Regions from separate parts of the Mesorhizobium sp. M0854 genome, predicted to be linked through region 3. Evidence: predicted binding sites of a transcription regulator. Region 3 holds the regulator's gene; each other region holds the start of a gene.

Region 1 (10,476 bases), on a different contig from region 3:
TGGTCTTTGAAAACGTGCTCTACGGATCGAGCCATGCAACATCTCCATTTGCGGCACCGAAGAGACATTCAGCCCGAGGGTTCTGGCGGTGCCGAACGGATGCGAGTGCGGTTGTTCCTCTGCTATGAGACAGGGGCGCAGAGGCCTGGAGAGGTGGACATGCCGCATCGACCGACGGATAATTCTCGGGACTCGCCGGTTTGAAAGGCGTACTCTGCTTTGATCGGTGATAAACATTAAGGGCATCGCCGGCTGTGAGCGAGCATCGTGCTTCCGCCCCAATTCGGGAGGGAGCCATGAGCAGCCCCAACACTTCCAAAATTGGCCTCGCATTTTCAGAAGGCCGCGATCGGGCGCCCCAGCCAATTCCTAGCCCAGAGCCTGTATACAGAAACGAACTGCTGCGGCGCATGTCTCCGGCCACCATCAATTGCTCAGCCCTCACCTTCACAGCAGCTTTCTGCCATTGAGGACGCAGCTCGAAACCGCAAACGCCGCTATCGAGGCCGTCTACTTCTTTGAGACGGGGATCGGCTCGATGGTGGCGAAACTCCGGCCGGAGGTCGACGCCGAAGTTATAGTCATTGGTTTCGAGGGCATGACCGGCTCGGCGCTGATCATGGGCGGCGATCGATCGCCGCACGACTGCTACATTCAAGCGGATGCCGAGGTTGCCAGCATGGACGCCGAGCCATTCACAAAGGCGCTTTCCGACAGCCCGACGCTGCGGCTTTTTCTGCTGCGGTACGTGCACTACGCGTGGATCCAGGCAAGCTATACCGCCCTCGCCAATGCGCGTTTGAAACTGGAAGAACGGCTGGCAAGATGGCTGGTCATGTGCAACGACCGCATAGAAGGCGACCGGCTGCCGATTACCCATGAATTCCTGTCGGTCATGTTGGGTGTACGACGGCCGGGCGTCACCGTGGCACTTCAAATGCTGGAAGGCCGCGGTCTGATCAGGTCAAATCGTGGCGAGGTCATCGTCCGTGATCGAACTGGTCTCATCACCTTGGCAAACAGCTCATATGGCCAGCCGGAGGCGGAATATGCCCGCCTGATCGGCGAGCAGGCATCTCCATGATCCGCGCCAATGTGGAAGTCCGCCGATGGGATGAGACAAACTACCTAAAGCGGCAGGCCATCGCTAATGCTGGGCGGGGGGTCTCGATGCGCGAAGGGCAACCCCTGCTGGTTGCGACAGTTGAGTGAGGCACGCCGAGTCTCTCCCTTCCCGCAAAGAATTGATATGTTGAGACCGAAGGCTCTGTCAGCGCCGTTGGCGACCAGAGCAGGATATGGCTGCCAGTCCGGCGCGGGAACCACCATCCAGCCGCAGTCGACTTGTTGTCCGGGTCCCGGCCAGCGTCGACGTTACTCCGACCGATCCCACACACTGACCAGGTCGGTGACGAGCAGCCCTGCAAACGGTCTGAGAAAGCCTACCAAATGTGGCGGAACAAATCATGATCGTTTCTCATTGTGCTGATCAATCAAGGGAGATTGACCATGGGCGACCGGCACAACCCAAAAATCGAGGCATCGGCAAATGTCGGAAAAGACCCGGAAGATTGGGTCAGCGGAGATGACCCAATGACTCCCGCACAAGCCTCATATCTGAAAACTCTGGCCGAACAGGCCGACGACCCTGACGGCTATGCCGACGGCCTTAGCAAGGCGGAAGCTTCTAAACGCATTGGTGCACTCCGGGAAAAGTTAGGCCTGTGCGTCCGCCCGTGGCTTTTCGTCTCTAGCAAAGGACAGCCGATCGGATTGGATTGGGACAGTTTTGCTGCAGGTGACCCGCAATGAATCTTCTGAATTCAGTGCGTTGTGGCTCGACCGGCGATCGAGACGACAAACGGCGGATGGGAGCGGCTCATAGGGTACAACAGCCCGGCATTCGCCCTAAACCCACCGAGACCTCGCACCCGCCGGTCCAATCCTACTGTCGAAACAGATCAGGCCCTTCCGACGAGGGCGATGGTAACCAAAGACACAAACAGGACAAGGGCGATTGCAGCGCCCCAGAAGAAAACTTTTTCGGTGCCGCGTTGCTCTTCCTCGCGAGATATGTCTTTCGCCATTGTATGCATCCTTTGCGAAGGTCAGCGACTGAGCAACGTGCTGTGCCAAGGCTGGGTTCCCGATATGCACTCAACGGCGATGGCGCAGTTCTCGGAATGAAACTCCAACCGTCGGTTGGTGGACGCATCGCAGCTGGTGCATCTAAAGTTCGCGTGGTCCGCGCGCACCGGGCATGTCCGACCCCGAGCCCCCGCTCGGTGCAACAGCGTTTGATCGACCCGCCGCATCAACCTGTGCGGCGGGCCTTTTTCCTCACGCGATGGAACACCGGCGCGCAGGAAAAGTTCTGCCCACGCAGCAAACTCTTTCCCTCATATTTTTGCTGCCAGATCGGATATCTCCGATCGGCCCGCGTCGTTCTTATCCTCCGGCGACGCGGGCTCGCCGTCCTGCTATCGGTCGAGGAACCACAGAACAACCGAAAGCACGATGCTGTCAGGACCCGGTGCCAATCGGAGCACAAACGTGAAGTTCTCACGTTGGAGGTTGCGCGGATCCTGGTCAACCGTAGCGGCATATGTGAGGCGGGAGCGCCTTCACCGATCGCCTCGTCGGCTTCCTCTTGCAGGTCTAACTATGCGTTCTGATGTTCTTGGACCCAAATGAGCTGCACCGCGTTGTTTGCGCGCATGCTGTGCTTCGCAATCTGATGGAAAAATCCGACGCCCCTGCTGCACCGCAGACAGCTCCTGGTGCCGAAGCGCGCTTTCCGTACGATCGTGCGGCGGTTGAGCGGTTTCGACAGACATTCCCGCGCGCCAGGTGGAGTGACGAGCGCAGAACCTGGTTCGTGCCAGGAAAGACTGCAGCGCGGCGCATCCAGCGCTGGCTTGCGCAAGAGGCGGATTTGCGAGCAGCACATGATGACAGCAAGGGACGGGATGCCTTCGCCTTCGATCCCCTGTCGAGCCGGTATCTGGAAGTCGCGGACGACCTGCGCATTCGCACGCCTTATTCGCGGACGGTTCTTGAGGAACTGCGAGCCGTTCCATGGGCGAGCTGGGACGACGAACTGCGGGCCTGGAGGGTGCCTTTCCGCTCGTACGAGGAGTTGAAGCGCCATTGGCCAAGCATCGAAAGGGCCGCAGGCCGCGCAGAACCGGAGGAGAGGAAACGGCGACGAGAAGCCTCCAAAGATTCCGAGGAATATAAAGCCGCCAGATTGCGGTATGCCGAACGCAGGCGACGTCGCTATCCACTGCCCCCAGACGATTTACCCCGGCTTGGCCGTGCCGTGGCAACGGAGCAATACGGTATCGTGGTCTTCACCGAGATTTCGGGTGAACTCGTCGACGCCTCGCAGATAGCAGCGTTCTATCCGCATTTGATCGAGGCGAACGTCGACCACGTCTGGGGCCGATGGCGTCCGGCGACGTTGGTTGAATTGATTAGAACATGGCCCGCTCGGCGTGCTGCCGGATTACCGGAACGGCAGCGAGGCTGGTGGCAACCAACGCTGGCCGAACTCAGGATAGCTCGCCAAATAGCTCGAAGCCTGGCGCGAAGAAGGGCACAAGGCTTATGGCATTGTTCTAGCTTTTGAAGCTGGGGCCGTTTTCCACCGTCTGTCCGGTTGCCCTAGTGTTGAGATGTCACCCCGATCGGAGCCTTCCATGTGCAACGATTGCGAACAACATACGGCTTGGCTGAACATTGCTCGATGATGACGTCGCTGGCCTTGAAAGTCCCATGCATGAAACCGACTTGACGTGCGCGTAGGCGCACGACACCAGCATCGATGATCCGGCTCCAATAACCCGCGTGGCAGTAAAGCCATCGACCGGCTTCTATGACGTTTGGAACGCACCGGCCGGACCTAGACTAACGGTGGGCGGGTGGTCAACTTGCCTTCCGAGGGAGCTTGGGGACAGCACACGTTTCCTGCTTCCGGCGTGGCGTTCCTCGAATTTGCCAGAACGATGTACCTGAACGCGAAAGATTCATTTCCGCTTCACGCTCAGCGTTTATGCCATCGCCGGACTGCGATGAAGTCCGCCGCTCCGCTACCGTGTGGCGGGCGCGCCAAGGTCATCCTGAACGTCAAACCGTTTCTGCAGAATTTTGACGCACAAGGCCGATCCGAGGCCAACTGGGAGTGCATACCAGCTTGGAATTGTGCGGAACCGTACGAAGTCGATTGCAAGCAACCAACCTGGTTGGCCGGGCATTAATTTAGCAAAGCGTGAATTAGGAAGGCATCGGGAGGAAGACCATGCTGCACGTTAACATGCCTCGCGAATTTGAGGTCGGCGATGAGGTGGCGCTGGCAGGTATCGTGATCGCGATTCTCCCCAGTGGGCGCGCCAGGGTGAGCATTCCTTCGTATGACCATCCTTATACGATTGATCCGCCACCGAAAGTCCGGGCCGGCGACAGAGTGGTTCTTGTTGGGGACGTCACCCGCGTCGATCGCGGGGTGAACAAACTCACTGTGCGAATTGACTGCGGCGGGGTGATCACTGTCGACAATTCGGCGATTACTCGGCTGAGAAAGCACAACCGGACTTCAGCGGGTTGACGCTCCAGATACAACGGCCGGTGTCGGCGCAGGGAAGATGCAAGCGCCTTTGAACAGCCCAAGGGTGCGGCCCTGTCCGGCCGGATATGGAGCGGACGAACCGATAGATGGGAGCTCGACGGCTAGGGCACGGGTCCAGCGCAGCGCGTCCCTGGCGTCTTCCGGGTTACTGGAGAAGCAAGCCAGATTCGGGCCATCGCAAGCGTGCTTCACCTGCCGCGGCCCGCCCGTCCAAGACGCGTAGCATGTGCCGTCGCGTGAAGGCACGCGGGCATCGCGATCGATTGTAGCCTTTCTCTGCAACGAGCGCCTGTTCGTCGATCAGCAATGTGAATCGCGACAGGCTCCGGTTGGTACGCATTATGGAGATCACATGTTCCGCCCGGCCCCGATGCCGGCAAAGGTCTGCTTCGGAGCGTCGCGAGGGAACTGGGCGACGTATTGCGGTGGAGTAAGCGCCCCCTGGGTTAACAACCCGGTCAGTGACGGCCATGGCGGTCAGTGACGGCCACGACCGCATCGACAACGCCCGCAATGGCAATCAAGTCGTCGCTGAAAGCCCGCAAGGTGTCTGTCACGACATAGCGTGCCGGCGAAGCTCTGCCCTGGCGACGGGGATTCGTTGTAGGCCGACCGGACGGCAACGCCGGCCAGATGAGCGACAACTTACCTCGGTGTTGGTCTCGATCAGGGTCGACGTTCGTCGACGACCGCCGGTAATTGCCGACTACGAGTCGAGGTCGTAGGGCTCGTGGCCCGGCTCGTTGTGATGAAGCGCCTCTGCCATACACCTGATATCGAACGCCTGGCCGCATGCCGGGCAGACGACATAATACTCCTCCTCCCGAAGTGGCGAAGCGTCGTGGTCTTGGGGAATGACGATGTCATCGTCGGGCATTGGGTCCTCCGGCAACCCGCCCGCTATGCTGGAACGCTTGCCGGCAGGATTTGTTTCAAAGTTATTGCGCCTAAGGAAGGGTCCGATGTCCGGTTCGAGCGATGCCGTCCCACCGGGCTGTCCAAAGTGATTATCATCTGCAACCTTTGGTTACGGCACGGGCAAGAACCTGTTCCTCCGGCGGCAAGGCTCGAATTCAACCAAGCATGCGCGGTCGAAAGAACTCCGATTCTGCAACGCACACTGGCCGAGATCGACTGTGGAGACGAATGCCCAGGCCCGCCGCTCCGATGAAAGGTGATCTGATGGCCATCAGCTGCGCAAAATAGCTCTGCAATCGGGCACCGGGGTTGGGCTGTTGAAGCGCCGGTCTTGCCGCAAGCTCATCCAGTTGCTGGCGGCGCTGGCGGGACATCGTCGGCTATCTCCTGCCTGAGCCTTGGTCCTTTGCTGAGCCGGCGACCGAGCGCATCGACGAAATTGTCGTAGCGCTGCAAGCCCTTGGCGCGTGCCTCCGCTTGCGCCGATTCCGGCAAGGCTGGAGTCGAGTTGAGCCAAAAGCGGACGAACAATGCGAGTGTCTCAATGGATATTCCGATATCGCGTTCAACACGCTGCACACGTCGATCGATCTGGTCGAGGCGTCGAGTGATCGCCGCTTGCTTTCGTTCTTCGGCGTCCGGCGACAGGAACGACGCTAGCGCAGCCTCCGCGACCAGTGACAGCGAGACCTCGCGCCGCCCGGCGTAATCTGCCAGTGCCCTCATTACGTCAGGGTCGAGATAGGCAGACAGACGTCTTTTCTTGGCGTTCTTCATGCGCTCAAAGCTCAATGCCATCATTGGGGTCAAGGGCGGCCTGACGAGCTGCGCGTCTCATGGCTTGATCGACACTGCGGCGACGAACGGCGTCATCATCGGGCTCGTCCTTGTCGAGGTCGAACTCATCGTCGCAGCGTGGCGTTCGTTCCGGCGCGATGTCTTCGTGTTCGGGAAGCTCAGGCTGGCGGCGAATGCCGCCGTTGGCCGGATCCTCGTCCTGCTGATCCCTGGCAAGCTTCAGCTTGCGAGATTTGCCTTCCGGCCCAGCAAGAAGTGTCGTGTCGGTCCAGTCGTCAGGGCGAGCGTTCTGCGTTGTCCCTCCGGTCCTTGGTGGCGGCAAGACACGCTCGGCAAGACGCGGGTCGGCAAAGTAGCGTGCCTTCTTCGCACGGATTGGGAACTGGCCCGAGATCATAATGATCGCCTCGGTCGGCGGCAGTTGCATGATCTCGCCCGGCGTCATCAGTGCACGCGCCGTTTCCTGCCGCGACACCATCAGATGCCCGAGCCAGGGCGACAATCTGTGCCCCGCATAGTTCTTCATGGCGCGCAACTCGGTCGCGGTCCCCAGAGAGTCTGAGACGCGCTTGGCCGTCCTTTCGTCATTCGTGGCGAAGCTCACCCGCACATGACAATTGTCGAGGATGGAATTGTTCGGTCCGTAGGCCTTCTCGATCTGATTGAGCGATTGTGCAATCAGGAACGACTTGATGCCATACCCGGCCATGAAGGCCAGCGCGCTTTCGAAGAAATCGAGCCTGCCGAGCGCGGGAAACTCGTCCAGCAGCATCAAAAGACGCTGCCGGTGATCCTTCGCGTGAAGATCTTCGGCGAGCCTGCGGCCGATCTGGTTAAGCACGAGTCGCATCAGCGGCTTTGTGCGACTGATGTCCGATGGCGGCACGACCAGATAAAGCGTCGTCGGCCGTGCCTCCTCGACAAGGTCTGCGATCCGCCAGTCACAGCATGACGTCACCTTGGCCACAACTGGATCGCGGTAGAGGCCCAGAAAACTCATGGCCGTCGAGAGCACGCCGGAACGCTCGTTCTCGGACTTGTTAAGCAGTTCCCGAGCAGCCGACGCCACGACAGGATGCGGGCCTGCATCACCCAAATGCCGCGTCAGCATCATGGCGCGCAGCGTTGCCTCGATTGGCCGCTCTGGATCGGAAAGGAAGTTCGCCACGCCTGCGAGGGTCTTGTCTTTCTCCGCATAGAGCACGTGCAGTATTGCGCCGACCAGCAACGCATGGCTGGTCTTCTCCCAGTGGTTGCGGCGTTCCAATGTGCCTTCTGGGTCGACCAGGACATCCGCCACGTTCTGCACATCTCGAACTTCCCACTCGCCCCGTCGCACCTCCAGCAGAGGATTGTAGGCTGCTGATCCAGCATTGGTCGGGTCGAACAGAAGCACCTGGCCGAAACGGGCCCGCCATCCGGCCGTCAGTTCCCAGTTTTCGCCTTTGATGTCGTGGACGATTGCCGAACCCGGCCAAGTCAGTAGTGACGGCACGACCAGGCCGACGCCTTTCCCGCTTCGGGTCGGTGCGAAACATAGCACGTGTTCCGGACCGTCGTGGCGCAGATAGTGTCGGCCCAACATACCCAGGATCACCCCATCCTGACCGATCATCCCAGCGGCCTTGATTTCGTCTCGCGTCGCCCAGCGCGCCGAGCCGTAAGTCGTGGTGTCCTTTGCCTCGCGCCCCCGCCACAGCGACATCCCGATCGCTGCGACGATAGCCATGAGGCTTCCGCTCGCCGCAATCGCCGCGCCCTCGAGGAAGACCTTCGGCGCGTAGGCGTCGTAGAAAAACCACCACCAGAAAAAGGCTGGCGGCGGATAAACGGGCTGTCCAGCCAATTCGAACCACGGCGGACCGAGTTGGCTTTGAAAGCCGAGCCGCCCTGCCGTCCACTGTGTTGCTCCCCATGTTGTCGCGACGACGATCAGAAAGGCGGTGAGTATCTGACCCCATAAAACCTTGCTTGCCGGCATCGGTCGTTTCCCAAATGGATGATCGGAACAACCGAAAAGCTCGAATTCCTAAATTCGCAAGAAGAATGGGGCGGTCGAAGCAGCATGGCGTACCCGGACGTGGAAAGACTTGCCCGATGCGGGCTCGAATGTTGAACGAGCATCGGGGGGCTGCTTTCTTCTGGAGCCGTTGAGCCGCTACTTTGCCCAATGATAATCAGTTGTCTCGGCTCAGATGGCATTTGACGAGATGGACGGGTTCTTGGAGAACCGCGGATTGCCCACGACCAAATGAACAAGAGCCCTCAGCGGCGCGCCGAGCCGGAGAACGCTCTAGTCCCGGCAAGTGGTGGTCAGCCGGAATTGCCGTTCTGCTGAGCTCGAATCTTACCGCCTCGCTGATCGGTAGCGCGATAGATCCAGAACCGACTCGATGAGCAGACCCATCAAGTCTGTTCAATTTTGTTAATCAATTCAGTCACATCAACTATTGCCATGGACTTTCGTTGGACTATTGCAAGCCGCGCCGGCCTCATGGGTCGCGGAATCTATTGGGCCGCACCAAAGTTCCAGATGTCCCGATGCAGGCGCCACGTCCCGTCGTCCCCTTTTTTCCAAACGACAATGTACTTGCCCGCAACGGTGGAAGGGGCACCGCCTTTGCTCGGCACACCGAGCGTAAATGCGCCAACTTCGTAGGCGAGATTCCCGCTCCCTTCCACTTCCAGCGCCTTCAGGGTGAGATTTTTCATCCCGGCCTTGATTGCGCCCTGCCAGAATTCTTCCACGCCCTTGCGGTCATCGACGCGTTTGCCGTCGGGTGGCAGCAGGGCGGCATCTTCGGTATACATTTGACCTACCGCTGCTGCGTTTCCGCTGTTGAAGGCGTCCATGAATTTTACCAACGCCGCTTCGATGTCCTCACGAGCCGAGTGGGCGGCCGCAGACAATGCAGACGAAAAAAGCAGCACAGCAGCAAATGCAAATGACTGAACCAGTCTCATTTCGTCCTCCCTTGCGTGCCCGACATGCCCACCCGATGAATAGCGCCGACCCGAGGGCGCCGCGGCGCGTTCGATGGCCGGGCGCGGATTATATTAGACTTATCTGATATGACGGCGCAAGCGCAACTGCGACCCTCTGAATGACCAGCGTAGCAGCTGTCGGAGAGCTTCAAAGCGGCGGCTACCGCCTCACTGCCCTCCTCGTCTCGACGAAAGAGTTCGTTCGAATGATGCTTTTCCGTGGCTTTGCTCGCAAGTTTTCGTCAGCCAGCACAGGGCCTCCTCTTACGGTCGCTGGTCGTCAAGGCCCAGCGGCCACTAGCTGACAGTCCCCCCCGTAGCCAAGCCGCTGGGCCCCTCGACGTGGGGAACGAGCATTGGAGACGATGTCGCGCTTTCCGTTACAGCCCGAAGGCGGGTGACAGATGACCGCGTCAGCCTCTCCACTCCGAGCTGCGATTTCACGCATTCGATCAGGCACAGCTCTCTCGGGCACCAAGCATGAGTCAGCTCCCGAATGAGCAGGTGCCGCCCAGTTCGGCTTCGGCCCTTGCGCGCGCAAAGTATTGGGCGAGATCGATCGGCAGTCCGATCGGCAAATTGGGGCAGCGATGGCGAGAATGAATGCCAGGAACTTCCCTTCGGTGCCGCTTCGTCGATCTGTTTGCCGAGAAGACGCGCGCTGCGTGCCGCCCCCCATACCGCAGAGAACTCACTTCAGGTCACACACACACGACGCCACCGAGATCCTGCATCACTTTTCTACTCCGACGCCGCCACGTCACCAAGATCAGTCGCGAGCGTGATCGCGGCTATCAAATCGGGATCGCGCACCGGAGTGCTCTATGAGTGAGCCCCGAACGGCGCGCTCGAGCAATCCGGCTCGACGTAAGGCGGGCCATCCGTGCCGGCCTCGTGACTAAGACGGGCGAATGGCGGTTCCTGGACTCACCTTTTTGGTCTGAAGTCGCTTCCTTGAGCCGGTGGCGGAGTTCTTGCTTGATCGACCTCAGCACTATTTTGGAATCGGTTTTCGGAAAATTTGTCTTGTGGCATCAATTTTCATGGGATAGGATCATTTTTCATAGGTTTTGCCGACTAAACCAAAATTCAATGGAAGGATTCGCGTTTCATGCCTGCGGTGCAACAGCACCAATTTTCAGGTCCTG
Region 2 (10,476 bases), on a different contig from region 3:
GGCCTGGTTGTGGCGCTTGTCCGGCTGTTCGGTCCCAAACCGCTGGTCGCCGTGGTCCGCTTCTACGTCTGGATATTCCGCGGCACGCCGCTTCTCGTGCAACTGTTCCTTATCTTCTACGGCCTGCCATCGGTCGGCATCCTGCTCGACGCCTTTCCGGCAGCACTGATCGGCTTCACCTTGAACATCGGTGCTTATTCATCGGAAATCATCCGCGCCGTCATCGGTTCGGTGCCCAAGGGCCAGTGGGAAGCGGCCTATTCGATCGGCATGACCTGGGCCCAGGCAATGCGGCGCACCATTCTTCCACAGGCGGGGCGCGTCGCCGTGCCGCCGCTGTCCAACACCTTCATCTCGCTGGTCAAGGACACTTCGCTCGCCGCCGCCATCACCGTGCCGGAGATGTTCCAGGCAGCGCAGCGCATCGTCGCCACCACCTATGAGCCGCTGATCCTCTATGTCGAGGCAGCGGCCCTCTATCTGATCATGAGCTCCGTGCTGTCGGCCTTGCAGGCGCGGCTGGAAACGCGGCTCAACCGTTATGGCGGCTTCCTGGAGGCGCGCGCATGATCGGCCTCACCAACATCGAAAAGCGTTTCGGCGACAATCTTGTGCTGAAGGGCGTGACCGTCACCATCGAGGAAGGCAGCGTTACGGCGCTTGTCGGACCGTCGGGCGGAGGGAAAAGCACGCTTTTGCGCTGCATCAACCTGCTCGAGCTCCCGACTTCAGGCACGGTACGGATCGGCGACGATGCACTCGAATTCCGCCCCGGCGGCAGGGTCTCGACCAGGGATATCCAGCGGCTGCGGCTGCAGACCGGCATGGTGTTCCAGAATTTCCAGCTGTTTCCGCATCGCACCGCGATCGAGAACATCATGGAGGGGCTGGTGACGGTGCTGAGATGGCCCAAGGAGAGGGCGCGCGAACGGGCGCTGGCCCTGCTCGAAAAGGTCGGCATGGCGCACAAGGCCGATGCCTGGCCGGCGACGCTGTCAGGTGGCCAGCAGCAGCGCGTGGCGATTGCCCGGGCTCTGGCGCCTTCGCCGAAAGTCCTGCTCTGCGACGAGCCGACCTCGGCACTCGATCCGGAACTGGCGCAGGAGGTGGTCGATGTGCTCGGCAAGCTCGCCAGTGAGGGCACGACCATGGTGATGGCGACGCATGATCTGCGGCTCGCCTCCAAGATCGCGCGGGAAGTGGTGTTCCTCGATGCCGGCAACATCGTCGAACAAGGGCCGGCCGCGGTGCTGTTCAGCAATCCGGAGCGCCAGCGGACCAAGCGGTTCATCGCCACGCTGAAGCACGAGGCGGAGAGGGAAGGCGGCGGCGAAGGTTAGATATGCCCGTCGCCGGTCAGCCAAAACAAAAAACCCGGCGCGAGGCCGGGTTTTTCTGGATTCGAAAGCAAAAAAACTCAGGCGGCTTCTTCCTGCTCGGCTTCCTCGTTGTCGGCCTTAGCGCCGCGCTTCGGGCCCTTGTTGAGGTTCACCTCGATGAGGCGGACCGCTTCGGTCTCCGACATGCGGTTGACGGCCGCGATCTCGCGGGCCATGCGGTCGAGGGCCGCCTCGTAGAGCTGGCGCTCGGAATAGGACTGCTCCGGCTGGTTATCGGCGCGGTAAAGGTCGCGCACCACTTCCGAGATCGAGATCAGATCGCCGGAGTTGATCTTGGCGTCATATTCCTGGGCACGGCGTGACCACATGGTGCGCTTGACGCGGGCGCGGCCCTGCACGACCTTCAGCGCGCGCTCGACATAATCCTCTTCCGACAGCTTGCGCATGCCGATCGAGGTCGCCTTGGCGACCGGCACCTTGAGGCGCATCTTGTCCTTCTGGAAGTCGATGACGAACAGCTCCAGCTTGTGGCCCGCGACTTCCTGCTCATCAATCGAGACGATCTGGCCGACACCATGCGCCGGATAAACGATGTATTCGCCGGTCTTGAAACCGTGGCGCGCTGCGGTGGACTTCTTCTGCGGGGTGATCGTTGCCATTACGCCCTGAACTCCTTGTTGTGGTACCGGCATCGTGCCGGCCCGAACTCGTGCGACCGGGGTGACCGGTCCTTAGCCACACAACGATGAACTCACCGGAAAGGCCAGGACCGGCAAATCGCAACATTGCGACCGCCTGCCCCAGATCGCTCTGGTCCGGATTGAGAAATTCACCTTTCAGTGATTTGGGGCGTTTGCGCCATAAATCGACGTTGTGTCACCGGCATGTTTGGCTGATATAACACAAAAAGTCGGAAGAATCAAGGTTTTGCTGCACGCGCGAAGGCCGCGCGCCGTCGCCGCCTGTCAAGGCAGTTAATGTATCACGTCTGTTACGCGGCGTCAGGCCACCGCAGCCGGCAGGCTCGTCAGTCGCCTTCGCCGGGCTCCGGGGAGAAATATTTCTCGAACTTGCCAGTTTCGCCATCGAAATTTTTAGCGTCGGCCGGCGGCTCCTTCTTGGCGGTGATGTTGGGCCATTTCTCGGCATATTCGGTGTTGATCTGCAGCCATTTGTCGAGACCCGACTCGGTGTCGGGCTTGATTGCGTCGGCCGGGCATTCCGGTTCGCAGACGCCGCAATCGATGCACTCGTCCGGGTGGATGACGAGCATGTTCTCACCTTCGTAGAAGCAGTCGACCGGACAGACCTCGATGCAGTCCATGTATTTGCATTTTATGCAATTGTCGGTCACGACATAGGTCATTGGTCGGCTCCGGGACGTCCCATTTTGTTGGGCTTTTTTGGTGAGGTAACGCCTTTGTCCGCTGGTGGCAAGGGCGGCCCCTGCCAGCGGTGCCGCGGTTTCCGGAATGGAATTCCGGAAGGCCGGCAAAGCGGGCGTTCGACCTTGCTCAATCGTCGCCGAGCAGGTGGTCGGTCTGGGCGGCGTTCCTTCTTCGTCGGGCGACCGCTGCCGGCCTCGCGCAACGGCGGCACCGCGTCCGGAAGCGCCTCGCCCTTGGGCGCGGGGGGCGGCGACATGTCCTCGTAGAGCAGGCGGGCCTCTTCGGCCGGGCCACGCCGTACGCCGGTGCCAAGGACCTTCCAGACGAAGATCCGCCGCTCCAGCGTGATGGTCAAAACGTCGCCCGGCCGGACCGTGTCGGAGGCCTGCGCTGCTTTGTCGCGATTGATGCGGACGCGTCCGGCGACGACCAGCTTGGCTGCCAGCGTGCGCGATTTTACCGCGCGCGAGAAGAACAACCACTTGTCGATGCGCTGGCGGGCATCAGTGACCATTGGACGAGCAGCTTACTTCTTCAGCTGGTCGCGCAACGCGGCGAGCTTGGCGAAGGGCGAGTCCGGGTCGAAGCGGACCGGGCGTTCCTCACGCGGCTTTGGCTGGAAGGCGGGTTTTGCGCCTTGGGCGCCGCCTTTGCCGTCCTGCCGGCCAGCCTTCCAGTCGGGCCGGTTTTCGCGCCGGTCCGGGCGTTCACCTTGCGGCTTGCCGGCGCGCTGCTCTACCGCCTCGCCTTGCGGCCTGGGCTTGAACTTGCTGCGATCGAAGCGCGGCTTGCCGGCGCCGTCGCGCTGGTCGTGGCGCCCCTGACGGGCGGGCCGGTCGCCCGGCGTCGCTTGCCCGCCGGCATCTACCGGCGCATCGCTGCGGCTGTCCGGCGCAGCTTGACCACTGCGCGCGCGATTGTCCCGATGATTGTCCCGGGGGCGGTTGTCATGCTGGCGATGACGCGGGCGCTGGTCGAAACGACCCTGCCGCCATAACAGGACAGGTTTTGGCTCCTCGGCTTCTGGAGCAGCTTCGCCGGCGACGGCTTCCGTCGTTGCTGCAGGTTCGGCCGGCGATGCTTCCGTAGTTTCGAGAACCGGCGGCTCTACCGGTGCCGCAGCCTCAGTTTCCGCCCCAAGTTCCGCCGTTGGCTCGGCCGCTGGTTCCGCAGGCGCTTCAGCAGTTGCCTCCGCGGCGGGCCGGGTCTCTTGCGTGACTTCTGCCGCAGCTTCAGGGGCTGGAGCTTCCGCGACAGGCTCTGCCGTCGCTTCGGTCACAGCTTCGGCCGCCGCCTCCGCAACAGGAGCCGCATCCGACACAGGTTCCGAAGCCTCCGCCGGCGGCTCTGCCGCGGCAGATGCTTCCGCCATCCTCGCCTGCTCGACTCGCGCAGTCTCTTCCGCCGCCTGCTTTGCAGCGGCAGCTTCACGCGCGGCATTGTCCTGTGCTTCGAGCCGCGCCTTGACCTCGGCCGCCGGTTTGGCATCGGCGCGATAGCCGAGTCCCTTCAGGATTTCTTCCATGTCGTCGGCGGTGGCGCCGAGAATCGACATCATCGGCGGCGTCACCATGAAGGACTGGCCGTCATAGGCGCCGTCGGGGCGAGGGCCGAGGCCCGGCTTCCAGTTGGTCGCCGGCCGGATCAGGTCGGCCAGCCGTTCGAGAATATCGACGCGTACAGCACGCCGGCCAAGATTGCGGTAGCCGGCAAGCTTGTAGAAGGTCTTGTCGAAGGTCGGATCGATGACCACCGAGGTGCGGCCGGAGGCCAGTGCGTGAACGACATCGCCGAAACCGGGCTTGTCCTTGCCGTCGTTTCTCAGCGCCCACAGCAGCGTTACCAGCCCGGCCGGCGCCGGCTTGATCAGCGCCGGCACGAAGACATGGTAGGCGCCGAAGCGCACGCCGAGACGGCGAAGCGCCGCGCGGCCTTCCTGGTCGAGCGATTTCATCTCGTCGGCGATGTCGCGACGGTTGATGAGACCGAAATGCTCGACGAGCTGGAAAGCAATGCCGCGGCCGATGCCGGTGATCTGCTCGGCATTCTTGAGGTCGACCAGCGGCTTCAGCAGGGATTCGATCTGGAAGTTTACGAAGCGCTCGGCGCGCGCCGCAACCTTGTCGCGTGCCGGGCCGGTGAGTTGCTCGTCGGCCAGCAGAACCAGACGCGGCTTCAAAGCGTCTTCGCCGGCGACCAGCGTGCCGATCGGCGCGCCGATCCAGCGCAGCGTGCCATCCGAACCCAGCGCGATGTCGCCATTGGCCGAGGCGCCGAAGCGCTCGGCCCGCGCCTCGAACTCGGCGGCAAGCGCCTTCTGCGCCGCCGCCCGCACCGCCTTGGCGTCTTCGCCGCCGGCGCTCTGGTCGGCGGTGAAGCGGAAACCTTGCAACTCGCCGACGTGATGGCCTTCGACGAGGACGGTTCCGGTTGGGCTGATTTCGGCTTCAGGCATCGTGTTTTCTCTAAGGCGCCGCATGAGGACGGAAGTCCTGCGGTCTACAAAACGTTTCGTCAACCGCTCATGCAGCGCATCCGACAATCTGTCTTCGATTTCGCGCGTCTTTTCCTGCCAGTGTGCCCGATCGGCCAGCCAGCCGGGCCGGTTGGAAACGAAGGTCCATGTGCGGATCTGGGCAATCCTGTGCGACAGCGTGTCGATGTCGCCTTCGGTGGTGTCGGCACGGCGCACCTGCTCGGCCATGTAGTTCTCGTCGACATGGCCGTGCCTGGCAAGGTCCATGTAGATGGAGGCGATCAAGTCGGCGTGCTGGGCCGGCGCGATCTTCCTGTAGTCGGGCAGCGCGCAGGCTTCCCACAGCAGCGCCACGCGCCTGGCATCGGTGGTGAGTGCCCGGACGTCCTCGTCGCGCGACAGATGCTCGAGCGCCTGCGCGTCTACTGCCGGCAGCGCGCGCGTCAGGCCTTCGACCGGGGCGTTGGTCTCAATCGAGCGCTTCAGCGCATCAAGGTTGGCGAAATCGAAATGCGCGGTGCGCCACTGCAGTACTTTCACCGGGTCGAAATCATGCGCCTCGATTTTGTTGACCAGTTCATCATCCAGCGGATCGACCTGGCCGGTGACGCCGAAGGTGCCATCGCGCAGATGCCGGCCGGCGCGGCCGGCAATCTGGCCGAGCTCGGCCGCCGTCAGGTTGCGGTACTGGTAGCCGTCGAATTTACGGTTCTGGGCGAAGGCGACATGGTCGAGGTCGAGGTTGAGGCCCATGCCGATGGCGTCGGTGGCGACGAGGTAGTCGACGTCGCCCGACTGGAACAGCGCCACCTGGGCGTTGCGGGTGCGCGGGCTGAGTGCGCCGAGCACGACGGCGGCACCGCCCTGCTGGCGGCGGATCAGCTCGGCGATGGCATAGACCTCGTCGGCCGAGAAGGCGACGATCGCCGTGCGCCGCGGCAGGCGGGTCAGCTTCTTCGAGCCGACATAGGCAAGATGCGAGAGGCGTGGTCGCGTCACCACCGACACGCCCCGCAGCAGGCGCTGCAGAATGCCGTGCATGGTGGCCGCGCCCAGCAGCAGCGTCTCCTGGCGGCCGCGCAGATGCAGGATGCGATCGGTGAAGATGTGGCCGCGTTCGAGATCGCCGGCGAGCTGGACCTCGTCGATGGCAACGAAGGCGGCGTCGGTCTCGCGCGGCATCGCTTCCACGGTGCAGACCGAGTATTTCGCGCCCGCCGGCTGGATCTTTTCCTCGCCGGTGATGAGCGCCACCTTATGGGCGCCGACCTTCTCGCAGACGCGCGTATAGACCTCGCGGGCAAGCAGCCTGAGCGGCAGGCCGATGACGCCGCTTTCGTGCGCCACCATGCGTTCGATGGCGAGATGGGTCTTGCCGGTGTTGGTCGGGCCGAGCACGGCCGTCACGTCTCGACCCGACAGGATCAGCGGTTCAGTGTGTTTCGGATGGATGTTCATCGGCCTGGAAATAAGGCTCTCTGCCTCGCATTGTCGGGAGCGCGCCCATATTGGCCGCGTATGACAGGCGACACATAGGGATTTCGGGCGCGAAGCGAAAGCGGAATATGCCGAGGGCAGGCCGATTGGTTGGTTCGAAGCCAGAAAATCTGTTCCCGATTAACAGTTGGAACGAGTCTGGAACGAATCAGCGACGAATCACTGACTCGCGCTGATTCAGGGTTTGTTCACGGCTACATCTGGGTTTTCTGTCGGCATACCTCACCACATGCTGAATCACGGAAACTGGCCCGATTTATGCAAGCGGCATCCAAGCGAGCACTGCGGTTAACCTTTGCCGGTGAATGGTCGTGGCTGGCCAACCTGCTTCGCACAACATTATGAAATTATTGATGTTTCCTAATGCGCTTTAATCATTTCGCGGGTGTTTTCAGCTCTCGCCGTTAACGCTCCGCTCAAAGCCGGAACGAATCGGCGACGAATCAGCGATAGCTGAAGTTTCTTGGTTTGTTCACCGCAACATGTTGTGTCGTGAACAGCTTTTCCACCGAGAATCCACAGGCTGCCGGGCGGCTTTTGCACAAGCTGCGAGTTTGCCGTTAACCTTTGCGTGCCGGATTGGGGCAGCGTGCTGCATCGAGATCTTGCAACGGGAAGACCGCTATAGAAACGGGCCGTTTTGCAGGCCCGTTCGTCCAAGCGAGGATCTGTCTCAACGTAAAGACAAACGATCAGGCGACGTACTGGCCGCCATTGGCTGATATGGTCGAGCCGGTGATGAAACCGGCATCGTCGGAAGCGAGGAAGACGACGCAGCGCGCGATCTCCTCCGGCTCGCCGAGACGGCCGACCGGGATGTGCGGGATGACGCGCTCGTTGAGGACCTTCTCGTCCATTGCCTTGACCATCTCGGTGGCGATGTAGCCGGGGCAAATGACGTTGACGGTGATGCCGGCGCGCGCGCCTTCCTGGGCCAGTGCCTTGGTGAAGCCGATATCGCCGGCCTTCGAGGCCGAATAATTAACCTGGCCGACCTGGCCTTTCTGACCGTTGATCGAGGAGATGGTGATGATGCGACCGAACTTACGATCGCGCATGCCGCCCCACAACGGATGCGTCATGTTGAAGACGCCGGAAAGGTTGGTGTCGAGGACCTCTTTCCATTGCTCGCGGGTCATCTTGTGGAACATCGCGTCGCGAGTGATGCCGGCATTGTTGACCAGCACCGAGACGGGACCGAGATCGGCTTCGATCTGTTTGATGCCGGCGGCGCAGGCCTCGTAGTCGGCGACGGACCATTTATAGACCGGGATGCCGGTCGCGGCCTTGAACTTTGCCGCCGCTTCTTCATTGCCGGCGTAGTTTGCGGCGACCGAATAGCCGGCGCTTTTCAAGGCGACCGATATCGCCGCGCCGATGCCGCGCGACCCGCCTGTGACGATTGCAACCTTTGTCATATGTCCTCCCGGGAAATGCAGATGACTGAGCGTTGAAGCGGTGGGGTTTGCCCTCTTTCCCTACTCGCCTTGCGCCAGCATCCTATTCGTATCGCTTATCTCATCACAATGCTTCCACGCACATGGCAACACCCATGCCGCCGCCGATGCACAGCGTGGCAAGGCCTTTCTTGGCACTTCTGCGGCGCATCTCGTAGACCAGCGTGTTGAAGATGCGGGCGCCCGAGGCGCCGACCGGATGGCCGATGGCGATGGCGCCGCCATTGACGTTGACGATGGCCGGATTCCAGCCCATGTCCTTGTTGACGGCGCAGGCCTGCGCGGCAAAGGCCTCGTTGGCTTCGACCAGATCGAGGTCGCCAACCGACCAGCCGGCCTTGGCCAGCGCCTTGCGCGAGGAGGGGATCGGTCCCGTCCCCATGATCTGCGGGTCGACACCGGCGGTCGCCCAGGAAACGATGCGCACCAGCGGTGTGATGCCGCGCCTTGCGGCTTCCGCTTCGGTCATCAGCACCACGGCGGCGGCGCCGTCGTTGATGCCGGAAGCATTGGCAGCAGTCACCGTGCCTTCCTTGTCGAAGGCGGGCTTGAGCTTGGTCATGGCATCGATTGTCGCGCCGTGGCGGATGTATTCATCCTGGTCGACGACGGTGTCGCCCTTCCTGCCCTTGACTGTAAAGGCAACGATCTCGTCCTTGAATTTCCCGGCTTTCTGCGCGGCCTCGGCCTTGTTCTGGGAAGCCAGTGCGAACTGGTCCTGGTCGTCGCGGGTGATCTGGAACTGGCGGGCGACGTTCTCAGCGGTGTTGCCCATATGATAGCCATAGAAGGCATCGGTCAGGCCGTCCTTGATCATGGTGTCGATCAGCTTGAAATCGCCCATCTTGACGCCACCGCGCAGATGCTGTGCATGCGGAGCCATCGACATCGATTCCTGGCCGCCGGCAACGATGATCCTCGCGTCGCCCTGGGCGATCTGCTGCATGCCGAGCGCGATGGCGCGCAAGCCCGAGCCGCAGAGCTGGTTCAGGCCCCAGGAGGTCGCCTCCTGCGGTACGCCGGCAGCCATTGCCGCCTGCCGCGCCGGGTTCTGCCCTTGAGCCGCGGTCAGAATCTGGCCGAGAATGACCTCGTCCACCTCCTTGCCGTCGACGCCGGCACGGACCAGCGCTTCCCTGACGGCGACGGCACCCAATTCATGGGCTGGGGTGTTGGCGAAGGCGCCGTTGAAGGAGCCGACGGGCGTGCGCGCTGCACTGGCGACAACGATGGCGTTGGAAGCGGACATGTTCTTCTCCAGGCTTTCGGGGAACGATTTCGGGTGCCGTCGGGGACTTTTCTTGCCCTTTCCACAACCCGAGTCAAACCCGAAATGGGCATGGCGTCCCACTCCCGCAAGCATGCCGCCCGTCGCTGCGACGGCGGCCCGTCCGTGCTGCGCAGCATAAAATGTTCCCGCACTGCACAAACTGCTTGGATTCATGGCGCTTTTGCGCATATCCTTTAAAAAGGCGCAATCGTTACCGGCGGCTTACTTAAGCTGCCCGGTGTCCGGGGAGGATGCAGATGGCCGCAAAAGACGAACCTATTGTTATCAAGAAATATGCCAATCGCCGTCTCTACAATACGGGCACCAGCACCTATGTGACGCTCGAGGATCTCGCTGAAATGGTCAAAAGAGGCGAGGACTTTACTGTCCAGGACGCCAAGACCGGTGACGACATCACGCATCCGGTACTGACCCAGATCATCTTCGAGCTGGAGAACAAGGACGGGCAGAACATGCTGCCGATCCCGTTCCTGCGTCAGCTCATCGCCTATTATGGCGACCAGATGCAGATGATCGTGCCGAGCTTTCTCGAACAGTCGATGCTGGCCTTCTCGAAGGAGCAGGAGCGCTTTCGCGAGCAGATGAAAGATGCGCTCGGCAAGTCGCCGATGGACATGATGAAGATCGCTACGCCGATCAAGGTGCTGGAGGAGCAGACGCGGCGCAACATGGAAATGTTCCAGAACGCCATGCGGCTGTTCACGCCGTTCCCGCCCGCGGGCTCGGCGCCGGCAGCAGCGCCGGCCGAACCGGCCAGGAAGGAAACGCCGGAAAAACCCGACGACCTCCAGGAGCTGAAGGAGCAGATCGCCGCGATGCAGCGCAAGCTCGACACCATGTCGTGATTGCCGGGGCGAGGCGCCGCGTCGAACCTTCGCTCAGGTGCCGCTGAGACTTCGCAAACAGCGCGGCTAGAGCTGCTCCGGCAGCGGCCCCTGGTAGCGGGCGCGTGGCCGGATCAGGCCGTTGCTTGTCACCTGCTCCACGGCATGCGCGGCCCAGCCGACGCTGCGGCCGAGCGCGAACA
Region 3 (10,476 bases):
ATGCCAAGTTCCGCAAGCCGGTCGTTCCAGGCGACCAGCTGAAAATTCATGTGAAGAAAATCAAGAAACGCGGCAATCTTCTCAAATTCGCTTGCGAGGCCCTCGTCGATGGCGCCAAGGCGGCGGAAGCCGAGATCTCGGCGATGATGGTCGCAAGCGGCTGACAAACGAATGCTAATGAAAATCCAGACAGTCATCCATCCATCCTCGGTCATCGAGGCAGGCGCCCAAATCGGCGAAGGCGCCCGCATCGGGCCCTTCTGTCACGTCGGCCCCGACGCCGTGATCGGCGACCGCGTCGAACTGGTCAGCCATGTCTCGGTGATTGGCGCGACCACCATCGGTGCATCGACCAAGGTCTATCCGATGGCGATACTGGGCGGGCCGCCGCAGAACACCAAGCACAAGGGCGGCCGTACCACGCTGGTGATCGGCGAGAACTGCACGATCCGCGAAGGTGTCACCATGCATGTCGGCACCGATTCCAGCCGCGGCGAGACGACGATCGGCGACAACGGCAATTTCCTTGCCTATGCCCATATTGCCCATGACTGCGTGGTCGGCAAGAACGCCACCTTCGCCAATCAAGCGACGTTAGGCGGGCATTGCGAAGTCGGTGACAATGTCTACATCGGCGGCCTTACCGCGGTTCATCAGTTTGTCCGCATCGGCGATAACGCCTTTCTCGGCGGTTGCTCGGCGATCGTCGGCGACGTCATTCCTTACGCCATCGCCGTTGGCAACCGTGCCAGCCTTCGCGGCCTCAACATCATTGGCCTGAAGCGCGCCGGCCTGCCGCGTTCGGAGATCCACTTGCTGCGCAAAGCCTACAAGACGATCTTCGATCGCTCCCGGACCGTCGGCGAAAACATCGAATTTGCCAAGGCGGAATTCGCCTCGTCGCCGACTGCCATGAAGATCGTCGACTTCATCGCCGGTCGCGGCAAGCGGCACTACGCCGTGCCGTCCCTCAAGGGTAGCGACGGCGACGACACCGATGATGAAGACTGAGGGCAGATGACGAAGATTGAGGCTGCCGGAAAAGGCCTTGATCTCGCGCCAGATGCCAAGGTCGGCATCATCGCCGGCGGCGGCAGTCTCCCGGTCGAAATTGCCCGAGCGCTCGCCCGGCAAGGCAAATTGCCCTTCGTCGTGATGGCGGCCGGCGAGGTCGATCGCATAGCCGATTTCGAGCCCTATGAGCAGGCAACCTTGAGGCTGGAAGACGTCGGCTCGCTGCTGCCGATCCTTAAGCGGCACCACGTCACGCATCTCGTAACCGCGGGTCATATCACGCGCCGCCCCAGGCTGAGCGCCATGCGCCTCAATTTGGGCCTGCTCGCGTGGCTACCCAGCCTCTTCGTCGGTGTAACCCGGGGGGACGATACGGTGCTGAAACTGTTCGTCCGCAGGATCGAGCGCAGCGGCATCAAGGTCATCGGCGCTCACGAGATCGTGCCGGAGCTGGTCGCCGCCGAAGGCCTGCTGACCAAGGCGGCGCCACGCAAATCCGACTGGCGCGACATCGAGGCGGCGCACGCGGCGGCAAAAGCCATCGGCGCGCTGGATATCGGCCAAGCGGCTGTTGCGGTCGGCGGCCGCGCCATTGCGTTGGAAGGCGTCGAAGGCACCGACGGGCTGCTCGAGCGGACAAGGGAGTTGCGCGGGCACGGCAGGCTGGCCGGCGGGAGCCGCGGTGTTCTGGTCAAATGCGCCAAGCCCGGTCAGGAACTGCGTGCCGATCTGCCCTCCATCGGCCCGCTGACCGTCGAGGCGGCGCATGCCGCCGGACTAGCCGGCATTGCCGTCGAAGCCGGTCGCTCGCTGGTGCTCGAAGGTCCCGCCACCATCGGACGTGCCAATGCGCTCGGCCTGTTCGTGATTGGCCTGCCTGCTACGGAGCCGGCGCATGGCGAATGAGCGGCCGTTGAAGATAGCCGTCGTCGCCGGCGAGGAGTCCGGCGACCTACTTGGCGCCGACCTTGTGCAGGCGCTCAAGCGCATGACCGGGCGCGAAGTTCGGCTTGTCGGCATCGGCGGCCGCCATTTGCAGGCGCTCGGCCTGGCGCCATTGTTCGACGGCAGCGAGATCGCACTGATGGGGCTTAGCGCCATCCTGCGCGACCTGCCGCGCCTGATGCGGCGGATCGGCCAGATGGCAAACGCGATTGCCGGTGAAAAGCCCGATTGCCTTATCACCATCGACAGTCCGGATTTCTCGCTGCGCGTCGCCAAGAAGGTGCGTGCCGCCGATCCGACTATCCCGATCGTCCACTATGTCTGCCCGAGCGTGTGGGCGTGGCGGCCGGGCAGGGCGGCGGCGATGAAGCCATATGTCGATCACATTCTTTGCATCCTGCCGTTCGAGGTGAAGGAACTCGCTCGCCTGGGCGGGCCGCCCGGCACCTATGTCGGGCATCGCCTTGCACACGATCCGGGCATAATCAGTGCCGCCAGGGCGCAGGCGCAGCCGCGTGACCTGTCCGCAGATCACGTCAAAACGTTGCTTGTACTGCCAGGTTCGCGTCGTGGTGAGGTGCGACGCATGGTCGGGCCGTTCGGCGAGACGGTGTCGATCCTGCGGGCGCGCGGGCACCGCTTGCGCCTGCTGTTACCGACGGTGCCGCACGTCGCCGACCTGGTCAGGACCTCGGTCGCGAGCTGGGACGAGAAGCCGGAGGTCATCCTTGATGCCGAACGCAAATGGCAGGCCTTCGGCAAGGCCGATGCGGCGCTGATCGCGTCGGGGACGGTATCGCTGGAACTGGCACTGGCGAGTGTGCCGATGATCTCCTGCTACCGGCTCGATCCGGTCATGCGCATGGCGCAGCCGCTGATCAAAGTATGGAGCGCAGCCTTGCCCAATCTCATTGCCGACCGGCCGGTTGTGCCGGAACACTACAATCAATATGTGCGGCCGCATTATCTGGCGCGGCAGTTGGAAGCGCTGTTCTCCGATACCGCCTACCGCACCTGGCAGAAGCACGGTTTTGCCGACATTGCCGGGCGTATGGCAACCGCCAAGCCGTCAGGCGAGATTGCCGCGGGTGTGGTGATGGGGATGGTGAGGAAGTGAGTGAATTGTGAATAGTGAATTGTGAATAGTGGTTTCTATGGACAGGGAGCGACGCTTCGCTACTCCCATTCACCATTCACCATTCACCATTCACCATTCACCATTCACCATTCACCATTCACCATTCACCATTCACCGCTTCGCGATTGGTACGTAGTCTCGTTCCGGCGCGCCGGTATAGAGCTGGCGCGGGCGACCGATCTTCTGGTGCGGGTCCTCGATCATCTCCTTCCACTGCGCGATCCAGCCGACGGTGCGGGCGACCGCGAACAGCACGGTGAACATGGTGGTGGGAAAGCCCAGCGCCTTCAGCGTGATGCCGGAATAGAAATCGACGTTCGGATAGAGCTTCTTCTCGATGAAATAGGAATCGGTCAGTGCGATCCTTTCCAGCTCCATGGCGATGTCGAGCAGTGGATCGTCCTTGATGCCGAGCTCGCCCAGGACCTCGTGCGCGGTCTTCTGCATGATCTTGGCGCGCGGATCGTAATTCTTGTAAACGCGGTGGCCAAATCCCATCAATCGGAACGGATCGTTCTTATCCTTGGCGCGCGCAATGAATTCCGGGATGTGATCGACATGACCGATCTCGCCCAGCATGTTCAGGGCTGCCTCGTTGGCGCCGCCATGTGCGGGACCCCACAGGCAGGCGATGCCGGCAGCGATACAGGCAAAAGGATTGGCGCCCGACGAGCCGGCCAGGCGGACGGTCGAAGTCGAGGCGTTCTGTTCGTGATCGGCGTGCAGGATGAAGATGCGCTCCATCGCGCGGGCCAGCACCGGATTGATCTTGTATTCCTCGCAAGGCACGGCGAAGCACATATGCAGGAAATTGGCTGCGAAATTCAGCTCGTTCTTCGGGTAAATGAATGGCTGGCCGATGTGGTATTTATAGGCCATCGCCGCGATCGTCGGCATCTTGGCGATCAGCCGCATTGACGCGACCATGCGTTGATAGGGGTCCGAGATATCGGTGGAATCGTGATAGAAGGCCGACAGCGCGCCGACCACGCCGCACATCACCGCCATCGGATGCGCATCACGGCGGAAGCCGGTGAAAAAGCGCGACATCTGCTCATGCACCATAGTGTGGCGCGTCACCCGGTAGTCGAAATCGTCCTTCTGCGCCTTGGTCGGGAGTTCACCATAGAGCAAGAGATAGCAGACTTCGAGGAAGTCGCCGTGCTCGGCCAATTGGTCGATCGGGTAGCCGCGGTGCAAAAGAATGCCGGCATCGCCATCGATGAAGGTGATTTCCGATTCGCAGCTCGCCGTCGACGTAAAACCGGGATCGTAGGTAAAGACGCCGGCGGTGTTGTAGAGCGAACCGATATCGATGACGTCAGGTCCTACCGAACCACTTCGTATCTTGAATTCATGGGTTTTGCCGCCGAGTTCCAGCTTGGCCGTCGATGCCTGGGTTTTGCCGCCAAATTCCATTTTTGTCGCAGGTTCGGTCATAGCAAACTCCTTTTTGTTTCCTCAGGCCGGCAAAGGCAAAATATCTGAACCCAACACGTCAAAAGCATCGGAATACGCACATTTGCGCCCGCAATTGAATCTGCGCGGCAGATTAGGCCAAGACCCAATGTTGCACTGCGAAACACACCTTTCAATGCCAATCTTCTTGGGCCAGTTTGCTAATCGATTTGATCAGCGATCCGCGCCAGGCTTTCCTCGCGGCCAAGCACGGCAAGCACATCAAAGACACCTGGCGAGGTACTTTTGCCGGTGAGCGCGGCGCGCAAAGGTTGGGCCACGGCGCCGAGTTTATGGCCGGCGGCCTGCGCATAGTCGCGGATCGCGGCTTCGGCTGAGGCGGCAGACCACTCCGAAACCGTGGCTAGTGCCGCATGAGCGCCCCGCAGGATCGCGCGCGCCTCACCGCTGAGCAGCGCCGCCGCCTTCTCGTCGACCGGCAGCGGCCGTTCGACGAAAAGGAATGCAGCCCCTTCAACAAGTTCGACCAGCGTTTTGGCGCGCTCCTTCAGGCCCGGCAACGCGGCAAGCAGTTGCGCCCTGCGTCTGTCGTCGAGGCGAGCGGCGATTGCCGGGCCGCCTTCTAGATAGGGCAGAGTGGCGATGAAGATGTCGAGCAGCGCCGCGTCGTTCATCCGGCGCATATGCACGCCGTTAAGCGCCTCGAGCTTGGCGAAGTCGAAACGGGCGGCGCCCTTGTTGACGTCGCCAATGTCGAACCATGTAATCATGTCGGCGATCGACATGATCTCATCGTCGCCGTGGCTCCAGCCAAGCCTCGCCAGATAGTTGAGCAGCGCCTCCGGCAGGTAGCCCATGGCGCGATAGGCTTCGACGCCAAGCGCACCGTGCCGCTTCGACAGCTTGGCGCCGTCGGCACCGTGGATCAACGGGATATGCGACATCGACGGCACCTCCCAGCCCATGGCGTGATAGATTACGGTCTGGCGTGCGGCGTTGGTCAAATGATCGTCGCCGCGGATGATGTGGGTGATGCCCATGTCGTGATCGTCGACGACGACGGCATGCATGTAGGTGGGATTGCCGTCCGAGCGCAGAATAATGAAATCGTCGAGATCCTTGTTGGGAAAGCGCACGTCGCCCTGGACGCGGTCATGCACCACCGTCTCGCCGTCTGTCGGCGCCTTGATGCGGATCGCCCCCTTGGCGCCGGGCGGCGCCTCCGACGGGTCGCGGTCGCGCCAGCGCCCATCATAGCGGGGCGGAAGCCCCTTGGCTCGCGCTGCCTCGCGCATCGCCTCCAGCTCCGCCGGCGTCGCGTAGCAGTAATAGGCCTTGCCCACGCGCACCAGCTCCTCGGCCACCTCGCGATGGCGCGGCGCGCGCTCGAACTGCGAGACAGGCGCGCCGTCCCAGGTGAGTCCGAGCCAGGAAAGCCCGTCGAGAATGGCTGCCGTCGCCGCATCCGTCGACCGCTCACGGTCGGTATCCTCTATACGCAGCAGCATCGTGCCGCCCGTGTGCTTGGCGTACAGCCAGTTGAACAGCGCCGTGCGCGCGCCGCCAATGTGCAGATAGCCGGTGGGCGAGGGGGCAAAACGGGTGACGACCTTATCGGGCATGGAACTCTCAGGCGGGCGAAGGAAGTGGGTTTGCGGACTTTCGCGCGTTGCGCGTTCATGTAGCATAGGAGGTCGAGGGCGCAAGGGGCAGACCCGATGGCTGTGCGAGGCCGTGGTGCGGGCGAGGGCGAGGACGTTGGCAGCGACGTCAGCGAACGCTTGCTGTTTGCCGCTCCCCCGCCTGTCCTGCTGGCACCGGCATTGCTACCTGCTCCGCGCTTCGATGCTCCGTCGCTGCCGGCCAGCGACCCAGCAACGGTTCTCGTGCCCGCGGGCGAGCCCATCGTACGCCTGCCCAGGCGTTTCCGCCTCCCGTCACCGTCCCGTATCCGCAACAGCGTAACCACGGCGGCCGATCTGGAACTCGACCGCGGCATCGCCTTCCTGCTGGTGCCGGTGTTCCTCGCATGCGGGGTGGTCGTTTATTTCGGGCTGTCGGTGGAGCCGGCCTTTCCACAGCCGATCGCAATCGCGCTCCTCGCGACCCTTTGTGCCGTCGTCTCGCGGTCATGGCCCAGGACGCGCCTGTGCTTCATGGTGGCGCTGCTCTGCGCGCTTGGCGTACTTGCCGCCAAGTTCGAGACATGGCGTGTCGGAACGCATATGCTCGGCTCCGACATCTCGACGCGGCTGACGGGTCGCGTTGTATCGTACGAGCCCATGGCGAGCGGCCGCATCAGGCTGACAATCGATGTGATCTCAACGGCCAGGCCGACACTGCGCTACATGCCGGAACGGGTCCGCGTTTCGGCGATGAAGATACCGGCTGAGCTGACCGCCGGTTCCGAGATCACCGGCTATGTGCGGCTGCTGCCGCCGACCGGCCCGGTGCGGCCCGACAGCTATGATTTCTCCTTCGACAGCTATTTCGCCGGTATCGGCGGCAGCGGCTTTTTTCTCGGCAATCCGAAAGTCGTGTCGTCGGGCAGCATGCCGCTTGCCGCGCAGCTTTCTTCCGCGATCGAAGACGCGCGCGAATCCATCGCCGACCATATCCGCAGCCGCATCGGCGGTGCCGAGGGCGAGATTGCTGCTGCGCTGATCGTCGGCGTGCGCGCCGGCATTCCCGAGGAGATCAACGAAGCGATGCGGCGCACCGGCATCTACCACATCATCTCCATCTCAGGGCTGCATATGGCGTTGGTCGCCGGCACCATCATGGCGCTGCTGCGGGGTGCCTTCGCGCTGTTTCCCGATTTCTCATCGCGACGGCCGGTCAAGAAATATGCCGCGGCCGCCGCGCTTTTTTCGATTGCGGCCTACCTCGTCTTTTCCGGCATAGTCGTGGCGGCCGAACGCAGCTTCATCATGCTGGCGGTGATGCTTATCGCCGTGCTGTTCGACCGGGCCGCGCTCACCATGCGCAACCTGGCGATCTCGGCCATCGCGGTCATCCTGGTATCGCCGCACGAGGTGGTCGGTCCGAGTTTCCAGATGTCCTTCGCCGCGACGGCGGCCCTTGTCGGCGCCTATGCAGGCTGGTCCGATTACCGCGCCGGCAGGGCCACCACGCCGCCGCCGCGGCAGTCGCCGCTACGCTTTGCCACTCGAAAGGTCCTGCTGGGCATGTGCGGTCTGGCGATGACCTCGATCATTGCAGGGAGCGCCACGGCGCTTTTCGCCATATGGCATTTCCAGCGCGTGGCGCCGCTCAGCCTGTTCGCCAATCTGGCCATCATGCCCATCGTGTCACTGGTCGTCATGCCCTTCGCCGTTCTCAGCGCGCTGGCGATGCCGTTCGGTGCGGATGGCCCTTTTCTCTATATCATGGGCAAGGGGCTGACGGCGATGATCGCCCTGTCCGGGTGGATCTCGGAGCGCTCGCCGATCGATGCGGTCGGGCTGATTTCGCTGAGATCCGTCCTTCTGGTGACGATCGCCCTCGTCATTGCCAGCATGGCGACGACGTGGTTGCGGCTGGCGGCACTTCCTTTTGCGCTCGCCGGCTTGCTGACGACAACGCAGACACGCATACCCGACGTATTGGTCTCGGAGGACGCACGGCTGGTCGCGCTGCCGATCGGCAGCGGTGAACTCGCGGTCAACCGGGCACGCCCGAATGAGTTCACCATCGACAACTGGAAACGCGCGCTCACATCAGAGGCTATCGTCGCGCCGGAAACACCTGGAAAGAACGACCCGCAATTCGACATTGCCGATCCGGCCGACCTACCGCCGGGCATGCCGTTCATTTGCACGGACGGCCTCTGCCTTGCCAGGCATCCATCCGGCGCGATCATCGCGCAAGCCAAGGACCGCGATACTGCGCGGCCAGCCTGCGCCTTTGCCAGCTTGATCGTCATCGACGACGCCACCGCCCATAACCCCTGCTACTACGACCGGCTGGTCCTCGTCGTCACCAAACGGCAACTGGCGCGCGCGGGAAGTGCCGCCGTCTATTTCGATCCACAAGCGGCAACACGCGCCGAGATCCGCTTCGCCGTCGAAAAATCATACCGGCCCTGGCACGTGCAGCGGAAATTTTCACGCGCGGCACGGGGCCTGCCGCCATACCGCCGGGCCGACAACCCCAAAGCCGGCGCCAAGGGCGGAGCTCAGTAGCGGCGGATCAGTCCGACGAGCTTGCCCTGCACCTTGACCCTGTCTGGTCCGAAGATGCGCGTCTCGTAGGCCGGATTGGCGGCTTCCAGGGCGATCGAGGCGCCCTTGCGGCGGAACCGCTTCAGCGTCGCTTCCTCCTCGTCGACCAGTGCCACCACGATCTCACCGGGGCTCGCCGTATCGGCATTGCGGATGATCACCGTGTCGCCGTCGAAAATGCCGGCCTCGATCATCGAATCGCCTTTGACCTCAAGCGCATAATGCTCGCCGCCCATGATCATATCCGGCGGCACCGAAATCGAATGCGTCTGGTGCTGGATGGCGTCGATCGGCACACCGGCAGCGATGCGGCCCATCACCGGGATCGAAACGGCGGCGACGACATCGTCGTCATTTCCGGCTGCGGGCACGCGCGACGATGTCGGCTTGCCTTGCCGAGGGGCGCCTTGCCCAAGACTGCCCTGGATGACACTCGGCGAGAACTTGCGTGCCGCATTGAGGCCGGGGGCGATCGAGTCAGGCAGGCGTAGCACCTCCAGCGCACGGGCCCGGTTGGGCAAACGGCGAATGAAGCCGCGCTCCTCCAGCGCCGTAATCAGCCGGTGGATTCCGGATTTGGAAGCCAGGTCGAGCGCTTCCTTCATCTCGTCGAATGAAGGCGGGATACCGCTTTCCTTCAACCTTTCGTGGATGAACATAAGCAGTTCGTGTTGTTTGCGTGTCAGCATAGCGACCCCCAACAGAATCAGAAAAACAAACCCAGAACAAACACTATCTGTTCCAGTTGTGTTCCGCAACTGTTTAAAGTTTAATGAATGCGTTAAGGCTCGGGAAACAAACGACGTCCCCTACCGGCGTACCGCATTTTCACCGCCGCGAGCCTCATCGCCTTGATTCTGCTTTCGTTTGCGCCCTTCTGGCCTCCTAGAAGGCGGCACTGGCATCGACCGTCGGTCGGCAAAAGGCACGGAATTGAACCCGTATCGACTGTGCGGTTTGGTCAATGCACCGTGAACGAAACGAACTCAAAACGCCAACCTCGGGTTAAGTCCCGGTTTCCACCGCCTGGTCAGGCTGCTTCTCGCCGGTGGAGCCTTGCTGCGCGCAACCAAGTAATGGAAGAACAGTCGATGCGTGTCCGGCGTTGCGTTGGATCTTGGGGGGAGCAGACAAATCATGACAGGAATTCCCGATCTCGTGGCCATAAAGGCGATGGATGCCGCGGATCCGCTGCGCGCGATGCGCGACCGCTTTGTGTTGCCGCAAGGAGTGATCTATCTCGACGGCAATTCGCTAGGAGCTGCTTCACGTGCCGCTTTCGATGAACTGCACAAGGCCGCGACCGAAGAATGGTCGCATGATCTCATCCGCGCATGGAACACGGCCGGCTGGTTCAACATGCCGCTTGAACTTGGCGACCAGCTCGGGCGCCTGATCGGGGCCGCGGCCGGCCAGACAGTGGTCTGCGACACGACATCGGTCAATATCTACAAGCTGCTGCACGCCGCCATGGCCATGCGACCGGAGCGGCAGGTCATCGTCGCCGAGGGCGATAGTTTTCCGACGGACCTCTACATGGCCGAGGGTGTGGTTTCGACGCGAAAAGATACGCTGCTGCGCCTCTCGGGAGTCGACGCGCCGACCATCGAAGAGCTGATCGACGAACGCACCGCTGTGGTGCTGGTCAACCACGTCAACTATAAGTCGGGCGAACTGCGCGACATGCCGGCGCTGACGCGCAGGGCTCAGGAAGCCGGGGCGATGATCGTCTGGGAT

What was found. The regulator LexA, encoded in region 3, represses DNA repair genes until DNA is damaged. The targets are predictions, from matches to a motif close to TGTTCNNNNTGTGTTCNG.
Region 1: NKH99_RS15780 (DUF3072 domain-containing protein) is a predicted target of LexA. The motif match lies at 1,456-1,473, and genes of this name have one in related genera.
Region 2: NKH99_RS14300 (helicase-related protein) is a predicted target of LexA. The motif match lies at 6,830-6,847, and genes of this name have one in related genera.

Annotation. Positions count from the first base shown of each region.
Region 1 covers NZ_JAMYOL010000008.1:205,377-215,852, forward strand. The annotation lists gene NKH99_RS15775 (Crp/Fnr family transcriptional regulator) at 599-1,084, shown strand; gene NKH99_RS15780 (DUF3072 domain-containing protein) at 1,510-1,812, shown strand; gene NKH99_RS15785 (hypothetical protein) at 1,962-2,087, opposite strand; gene NKH99_RS15790 (hypothetical protein) at 2,738-3,631, shown strand; gene NKH99_RS15795 (hypothetical protein) at 4,301-4,606, shown strand; gene NKH99_RS15800 (hypothetical protein) at 5,334-5,504, opposite strand; gene NKH99_RS15805 (CopG family transcriptional regulator) at 5,888-6,271, opposite strand; gene NKH99_RS15810 (conjugal transfer protein TraG) at 6,327-8,324, opposite strand; gene NKH99_RS15815 (YybH family protein) at 8,852-9,307, opposite strand; gene NKH99_RS15820 (Fic family protein) at 10,440-10,476, shown strand, end outside.
Region 2 covers NZ_JAMYOL010000007.1:163,702-174,177, forward strand. The annotation lists gene NKH99_RS14275 (ABC transporter permease subunit) at 1-570, shown strand, start outside; gene NKH99_RS14280 (amino acid ABC transporter ATP-binding protein) at 567-1,340, shown strand; gene NKH99_RS14285 (CarD family transcriptional regulator) at 1,418-1,999, opposite strand; gene fdxA (ferredoxin FdxA) at 2,368-2,706, opposite strand; partial or broken gene NKH99_RS14295 (RNA-binding S4 domain-containing protein) at 2,855-3,242, opposite strand; gene NKH99_RS14300 (helicase-related protein) at 3,255-6,662, opposite strand; gene phbB (acetoacetyl-CoA reductase) at 7,394-8,119, opposite strand; gene NKH99_RS14310 (acetyl-CoA C-acetyltransferase) at 8,223-9,407, opposite strand; gene phaR (polyhydroxyalkanoate synthesis repressor PhaR) at 9,686-10,294, shown strand; gene NKH99_RS14320 (citrate/2-methylcitrate synthase) at 10,361-10,476, opposite strand, start outside.
Region 3 covers NZ_JAMYOL010000005.1:296,093-306,568, reverse strand. The annotation lists gene fabZ (3-hydroxyacyl-ACP dehydratase FabZ) at 1-164, shown strand, start outside; gene lpxA (acyl-ACP--UDP-N-acetylglucosamine O-acyltransferase) at 178-1,011, shown strand; gene NKH99_RS12105 (LpxI family protein) at 1,018-1,920, shown strand; gene lpxB (lipid-A-disaccharide synthase) at 1,910-3,076, shown strand; gene gltA (citrate synthase) at 3,209-4,537, opposite strand; gene gltX (glutamate--tRNA ligase) at 4,717-6,138, opposite strand; gene NKH99_RS12085 (ComEC/Rec2 family competence protein) at 6,235-8,700, shown strand; gene lexA (transcriptional repressor LexA) at 8,694-9,428, opposite strand; gene kynU (kynureninase) at 9,877-10,476, shown strand, end outside.